2 regions of the Streptomyces sp. NBC_00005 genome follow, and region 2 is predicted to be linked to the other one. Evidence: riboswitches for the same ligand, from Rfam matches in the RefSeq annotation. Region 2 holds a riboswitch; the other holds the start of a gene.

Region 1 (3,802 bases), 3.0 Mb from region 2:
GTGTTCGAGCAGGTCGTCGTCCCGGCCGCGGACGTCCAGCGGCTGCGTACGAGCTCCGAGCCCAGCCTCCGCATGGCGGGCGAACTCCTCGCCCACCGCGACCCGGCCGCCTCCGGCGACCCCACCCCCACCGGCGGCCTCGGCGACGCGGGCGCGGTCTGCGCGGTCGTCGACCCGGAGGGCCTGAGCACCGAACTCCTGCCGGTCGAGGTCTCGTTGGCCCCGGGCCCCACCCGTGGCCAGACCGTCGTCGACCGCCGGCGCCGCCCCGGCGAGTCCGAGATCCACGACGGCGCGCGTGAACAGGCCCTGGTGGACGTGGGGTTGGCCGTGGACGTGGAGCGTTATGTGAAGCTGTGGCTGACGGCCGTGGAAGGGCCCTAGGGGTTCAGGCGCGTACGCGTCGACGCGTGTCGGCGGCTACTCGGCGGTGGGCTGCACCTGTGCCGCCCACCGCTGTTCCACCCTCGCCACTTTCCAGTACGCCACCGCCGCCACCCACACGACCACGAACAGGCCGACGATGATGTAGCCGACGTTGTCCAGGTCGAGGGCCGCGATCCAGCCGGTGAGCGCGTCGCGCAGGTCGAGCTTGTCGTGCAGGACGCCGACGAGCTCGATCGTGCCGATGAAGAACGCGACGGCGATGGACAGGCCGGTGATGGTGAGGTTGTAGAACACCTTGCGGACCGGGTTCGAAAAGGCCCACTGGTAGGCGAAGTTCATGAACGTGCCGTCGAGCGTGTCGAACAGGCTCATGCCGGCGGCGAAGAGCAGCGGCAGGCAGAGGATCGCGTACCAGGGCAGACCGGCCGCCGCGCCCGAACCGGCCATCACCATCAGCGTGACCTCGGTGGCGGTGTCGAAGCCGAGCCCGAAGAGGAAGCCGAGCGGGAACATCTGCCCCGGCCGGGTGATCGACTTGGTGAGGCGGCCGAGGATGCGGTTCATGAACCCCCGGGAATCCAGGTGCTGTTCGAGTTCCTTCTCGTCGTACGTGCCTGCCCGCATCGCCCGGAACACCTTCAGGATGCCGAGCAGGGCCACGAGGTTGAGGGCGGCGATGAGGTACAGGAACGTGCCCGAGATCGTCGTCCCCAGGAAGCCGAGGACCTGGTGGGTGCGGGAGCTCTCACTCGTGATGCGGCCGGCCAGCTGTGTGCCGCCCGCGATCAGCGCGGCGAGCACGACCACCACGCTGGAGTGCCCCAGCGCGAACCAGAACCCCACCGACACCGGCCGCTTGCCGTCGGCCATCAGCTTGCGGGTGGTGTTGTCGATGGCGGCGATGTGGTCGGCGTCGAACGCGTGCCGCATGCCCAGGGTGTAGGCGGTGATGCCGAGGCCGATGCCGAACGCCTTGGAGCCGACCTCGTAGTGCCCGGGCACGACGAGCAGGAACAGAATGCCGAAGGCGACGACGTGCAGGGCGGCGATCACCGCCATCAGGCCCACCGTCTTCACGGTGTCCTCGCGCCGCCAGCGGAAGGAGGCAGCCTGCGTCTCGGGCAGGGTCATTCGGTCACGCTCCAGCACCTCGTGGATCACTTCGTGAGATGCCGTGGCCGGTCTCCTGGCTGACAGGTCGTACGTCCTTGCAGGCCGTACGGCCGCCACCCGCCTTCCCGGCCGCCTCACGACGCCCAGTGGCTGTCCCTCGCGGGACGTGGGTGACGAACTCCCTGATCACAGTGGCGAGGGCCGCGTCGGCTTGGCACCGACTTCCCGAACACCACGGCCCGCCCACCGTAGGGGCGTTCGCGTTTCCTTGCATAGCTGCGCACCTGCGCAGGTATGGAAGATCACATACGGGCGCCTGCGAGGATGGCCGTATGCATCTCGTCCCGGCCGACCGCGCAGACCGCCGCACCATCGACGGCCACCGGGTGTGCGAGGCCATCGCCGCCATCGGCGACGCCGAGCACGTCCGCACCTGGGCCGACCGCTTCTCCCTGCTCGCCGACCCCAAACGGCTCGCCCTGCTGCTCGCCCTGCACCGCACCGGCCCGCTGGCCGTGTCCGACCTGGCGATCGCGACCGGCATGAACGACCCTGCCGTGTCACAGGCGTTGAGGCTGCTGAGGGCGGCCGGTGTCGTGGCGGGCGAGAAGGAGGGGCGCGTGGTGCGCTATCGGGTCGTCGACGAGGACGTACGACTGCTGCTGAAGAACTGCACTGCCGACGAGGGCTGAGCGGGGACAGGGACCGGGCAGGACGAACGCCCCGGAGCGGGGGTCTCCGGGGCGTTCGTATCGGGGGTGGCTTCAGGGGCGTTGCCGGGGACGGCTCAGGAGCGGGCCGTGCGGCGGCGCTTCGTCACGACGACGATCGCCGCACCGGCGGCCAGCAGTGCCGCGGCGCCACCGGCGATGAGGCCGGAGTCGCTGCCGCCGCCGGTCTCCGCGAGGTCACCGCCGCCGCCGTTCGGCGTGGGCGCGGGCGTCGAGGTCGACTGCGAGGCGGACGGGGTCGGGGTCCCGGTCGACGGGGTGTCCGTCGCGGGCGGAGTCGACTCCTCTGCCGGGGTCGACGGCTGCCCGGACTCCGGGGCGGACGGGGTCGGCGTGGCCGGCGGCTGGGACTCCTCGGCCGTCGTGCAGTCCTTCGTGCCGCCGTTCCAGGACGCGATCAACTTGTCCTTGATGACCGGGTGGTCGGGGCCCTTGGGCAGGTCCCCGTGCTCGAAGCCGTCCTTGGCGTCCAGCTTGCCGTCGAACTTGACGGCCCCGCGGTAGAGGTCGATCTGCGCGAAGCAGCCGGCATCCGGCACCGCGATGTCGAGGGAGTCGGTCCGGCCCTGCTCGACCGTCACCGAGTCGAAGTCGACGAAGACCTGCTCGCCGGAGGTGGCGAAGGACGGGCCGTGCGCGAGGTAGGAGGCCAGCGAGGCCGTGCAGGTCGTCGCGTCACCCGCCGTACGGACCTTGACGTGGATCTTGCCGTCGTCGGTCGGCTTGAGGGTCTGGTCGTCGACCTTGACCGAGTCGTAGAAGTGCGTGCCGTCCAGCGAGAACTGGCAGCGGTCCGACTCCGTCTTGGTGCCGGCCCCCGTGCCCGGCTTGTAGCCGCCGCCGGACTTCCAGCCGTCACCGCCGGGCGTGCCGGTGGCCCAGGCGCCGGAGGCGGCGGCGACGGTGGCGGCGCAGAGGGCGAGCGACGCGACGCCCGTCCCCAGGAGGCGTCGCGCGGTGACACGTCTCGCTATGGACATGCGAATCCCCATCTTGGCGTGTGCAGGCCCCGGCGTCGGCGGCGCAGGGCAGCACGCCGCGCCCGGCCGCACCGGGGGTGAATGGTCTGAGGAACACCGGGCCCATTGGTCACATGCGCCACAGTGCGATCACATCGTGGATCTCCCGGCGGAACGCTGTCAACCTGCGGTAACCCATGGGTAGTTCAATCCGCCATCACAATTTCGCCACATGGGCATCACGAGATGCGCGCACTGATCGGGCCGACGTTCCTCAGCCCACCGCCAGGTCGGCAGTCAGCCCACCGTCGGGGTCGGGCTCGGGCTGGCGTTTCCGCTGGGCGCCTCGCCCGGCAGGACCGGCGGCTGGGTGGTGCTGTCCACCGGCGGGGTGAGCACGACCTCCGGCTGGCCTCCGACCGGGGGCGGCGGGGTCAGGTCCTTGGCGGGCAGCTTCGGCGGGGTCGTCTCCTGGAAGAGGACCTGGTCGAAGTTGACCAGACCGGTCTGCTCCATGACCGTGATGTGGTCCAGGACCGTCGCGTTGGCCTGGTCGGCCAGGGTCCGCACCACGGTGTTCTTGGTCGTCGAGCGGATCTTCGCGATGGTGTT
Region 2 (3,802 bases):
TCCAGCGAACCGTGCCAGTGCGTGCCCCAGGTCTGACCGACCCGGCAGCCGTCCAGGCTGTGTCCTTCGCCATCGGAGATGAACGCTTCTCCGCCTGCGATCTCGGCGACCCCGTGATGGATCTCGTACCCCTCGACCGGCTCGCCGAGGGCTTCGCCGACCGGCCGGGTGAGGGTCTTCTCGCGCGCGAACCGCACGCGGACGGGCAGCACTCCGAGCCCTTCGACGTGTCCGCGCCGGCTCTCGACCTCGTCCTCGATGTGCTCGCCGAGGATCTGGAAGCCGCCGCAGATGCCGAGGACGGGCCTTTGCTCGAAGGCCCTTCGGACCAGGGCGTCCGCAAGTCCCCGCTCCCGCAGCCACTCCAGGGCCCGCACGGTCCCGCGGGTCCCGGGAACGACGACGAGGTCGGCGTCGGAGAGCTCCTCCGGCCGGTCCACGAACCGCACCACGACACCCGGTTCGGCGGCCAGCGCGTCCACGTCCGTGAAGTTGGACATGAGGGGAATCGCGCAGACGGCGACGCGCAGGACGTCCTCGCCGACGGGCGGGGCGGTGTTCGACTCGCGCACCGTCCCCCGCAGCGAGACCCTCAGTCCGTCCTCCTCGTCGATGCCGAGGCCGTGCTGGAAGGGCAGGACGCCGTACGTCCGCCGCCCGGTGAGCCCGTGCAGCATGTCGAGCCCGGGCTCCAGGAGGCCGACGTCCCCGCGGAACTTGTTGACGAGGAACCCGGCGACGAGCTCCTGGTCCTCGGGCGAGAGGAGCGCGACCGTCCCGAAGAAGGAGGCGAAGACACCGCCGCGGTCGATGTCGCCGACGACGAGCACGGGAAGCCGCGCGTTCCGGGCGACCCCCATGTTCACGATGTCCGTCCGCCGCAGGTTGATCTCGGCGGGAGAGCCCGCCCCCTCACAGATCACCGCGTCATACGTGCCCCGCAACTCGGCGAGGCAGTCGAGAACGGTCCCGAGAAGCTGCTGCTGGCGCCCCCCGTGATACCCGCGCGCACTCAGCTCCCCAACGGGCTTGCCCATGAGCACGACCTGACTGCTCTGGTCGCCACCGGGCTTGAGCAGCACGGGATTCATGAGCGCGGTCGGCTCGACCCGGCACGCCTGCGCCTGCATGGCCTGAGCCCGCCCGATCTCGGCGCCCTCGCGCGTCACGAACGAGTTGAGGGACATGTTCTGCGCCTTGAACGGTGCGACCTTGACGCCCTGCCGTACGAGCCAACGGCAGATCCCGGCGGTGACGACACTCTTACCGGCGTCCGAGGTGGTGCCGGCGACGAGGAGCCCCCCGCCGCTCATGACGCACGTCCCGACAGCTGCAATTTCTGGGGGCGAGGGCGCCTTGCGACCCGTCCCCGCAGCACCGCACCCGCCGCACTGACCCCCAACGCCAGCCACCCGACGCGCTGCGACAACCGCACAGCCCGCTCGATGTCCCCCACGTCCACGGACCGTCCCTCCCCGTTCAGCACAGGACGATGCTCGACCCGCCCCCCGTACGCCAACGTCCCGCCCAGCCGCACCCCGAGCGCCCCGGCGAACGACGCCTCCACGGGCCCGGCATTGGGACTCGGATGCTTCGCCGCATCGGCACGCCAGGCTCTTACGGCCCCCCGGCGGTCACCCCCGGCAACGGCGGCCAGGACGGCGGTCACTCGCGCCCCCGGCCACCCCGCCACGTCGTCCAGCCGCGCGGAAGCCCAGCCGTAGCGCCGGTACTTGGGCGACTTGTGTCCGACCATGGCGTCGAGGGTGTTGACGGCCCGGAAGCCGAGCAGCCCCGGCACCCCGCCGACGGCCCCCCACACCAGCGCCCCCACCACCGCGTCGGAGGTGTTCTCGGCGACGGACTCGACGACGGCCCGGGCGATCCCGTCGGCGTCGAGCGCCTGCGGATCCCGTCCGCACAAGTGCGGCAGCCTGGCCCGGGCGGCCTCGACGTCGCCCGCTTCGAGGGCGCGCCCGATGCCCCGGGCCTCGCGCGCGAGCGAAGTCCCGCCGACGACGGCCCAGGTGGCGGCGGCGGTCACCGCGACGGAGGCGGCACGGGAGGGACGTACGGCCGAAGTGGCGACGGCTCCGAGCGCGACGGCTCCACCGGCGCACACGAGGGTGTGCAGCGTTCCCCACCCGCGGTGGTCCCGCCACAGCACCCGTTCCACGGCACCGGCGGCCCGCCCGAACGCGGCGACCGGATGCCCCCGGCGCGGATCGCCGAGGAGGAGGTCGCCGAGGAGGCCGGCGGCGGCGCCGTACGCGAAGACGCGATCGGCACGCATCGGCTCAGCCGGCCGAAGGGTCGGGCAAAGGTCGGGCGGTGACGCTCAACAGGCAGCCGCGCATGGCGATTTGTCCTCACTCAGGGTGTCCACGCCCTGGTTCGACGAGACCGGCGGTGAGAGTTCCTGGCTCCCGGGACTTCCTACCCCGGTGACAGTGGCGGGACCGCGCCGGACTTGCACCGGCTTCCTCTCTTGCCGCCGTACATGGCCCCGGCAGTCCACCACGGGGTTGGAAGGGCCGTCAACTTGCCGTTGACCTGCGACGGGAGAGTGTGCTGAGACCCACACAAGGGTGGTCGACGGGGTCACAAGTACGGGCACAAGAACGTGGGGTGCGGGACGGAGATCCGTCCCGCACCCCACGGGTGTTCAGGGTGATGCCTCAGACGACGATCAGCGAGATCCCGTACGCCACCGCCGCCGCGCACGCCGCGAAGCACACGTACGCGCCGGTGACCGCGGCCGTGGCCGAGCCGCCCTGAGCGGTCGCCCGCTCGCGGCGCGACAGGCCCATGATGCCGAGGGTGAACAGGGTCACGAGTCCCACGGTGACCGCGAGGCTGACGCCGAAGACGGAGCCCAGGGTTGCCCAGTCGATCTTCATGCTGCTTCTCTTCCTTTGTACCGGGTGGGCGGGGCTCAGACGGCCGCGGCCGGCGGGGTGGCCGGGTCGGGGGTGGCGGTCGTGGCCGGGGCGGGGATGGTGGCCGTCAGGTCCTCGGTCACCGTGCCCGCCGGGGGCGGGGTCACGGCGGCGATGGCCGTGGTCACCACGCCGGCCGGCTCCTCGGCCTCGTTGACGTTCGACGCGTCGACGACCTCGCGCCGGGAGATCTTCCAGATGGCCGCGCTGGAGGTGATCAGGAAGACGGCGACGACGGCCGTGCCCCAGTCGCCGAGATCCGTGACCGACTCGGCGAGCGCGCCCACCAGGGCCGCGGCCGGCAGCGTCAGGCACCAGGCCACGAGCATGCGGGTCGCCGTCGACCAGCGGACCACGCCGCCCTTGCGGCCCAGGCCCGCGCCCATCACCGAGCCGGAGACCGAGTGGGTGGTGGAGAGGGAGAAGCCGAGGTGCGAGGAGGCCAGGATGACCGTGGCCGCGCTGGTCTGGGCGGCGAAGCCCTGCTGCGGCTGGAGCTCGGTCAGGCCCTTGCCCATGGTGCGGATGATGCGCCAGCCGCCGAGGTAGGTGCCGAGCGCGATGGCGAGGCCCGCGGAGAGGATGACCCAGGTGGGCGGGTCCGAGTCGGGGGCGACGACACCGCCGGCGACCAGGGCGAGGGTGATGACGCCCATCGTCTTCTGCGCGTCGTTGGTGCCGTGGGCCAGCGAGACCAGGCCCGCGGAGGCGATCTGTCCGGCGCGGTAGCCCTTCTCGGCGGCCTTGCCGTCGGCCTTCTTGCCGAGGGTGTACGACAGCCGGGTCGCGAGCATCGCCGCGACACCCGCCACGATCGGGGCGGCGATCGCCGGGATGAGCACCTTGGTGACGAGCACGTCGCC

Evidence for each region. Region 2 has a riboswitch for cobalamin ahead of OG303_RS37995 (cobalamin biosynthesis protein). Riboswitches for the same ligand answer to the same signal wherever they lie in the genome.
Region 1: it holds a riboswitch for cobalamin, as region 2 does, so the genes downstream of both, OG303_RS24570 (HoxN/HupN/NixA family nickel/cobalt transporter) here and OG303_RS37995 (cobalamin biosynthesis protein) in region 2, are expected to answer to the same signal.

The regions. Positions count from the first base shown of each region.
Region 1 is NZ_CP108316.1:5,350,423-5,354,224, reverse strand. Features, by position in the region: gene OG303_RS24575 (nucleoside hydrolase) at 1-384, shown strand, start outside; gene OG303_RS24570 (HoxN/HupN/NixA family nickel/cobalt transporter) at 421-1,518, opposite strand; cobalamin riboswitch at 1,546-1,752, opposite strand; gene OG303_RS24565 (ArsR/SmtB family transcription factor) at 1,833-2,192, shown strand; gene OG303_RS24560 (LAETG motif-containing sortase-dependent surface protein) at 2,288-3,211, opposite strand; gene OG303_RS24555 (DUF4142 domain-containing protein) at 3,488-3,802, opposite strand, start outside.
Region 2 is NZ_CP108316.1:8,317,144-8,320,945, forward strand. Features, by position in the region: gene OG303_RS37990 (cobyric acid synthase) at 1-1,313, opposite strand, end outside; gene OG303_RS37995 (cobalamin biosynthesis protein) at 1,310-2,293, opposite strand; cobalamin riboswitch at 2,393-2,535, opposite strand; gene OG303_RS38000 (hypothetical protein) at 2,679-2,900, opposite strand; gene OG303_RS38005 (anion permease) at 2,936-3,802, opposite strand, start outside.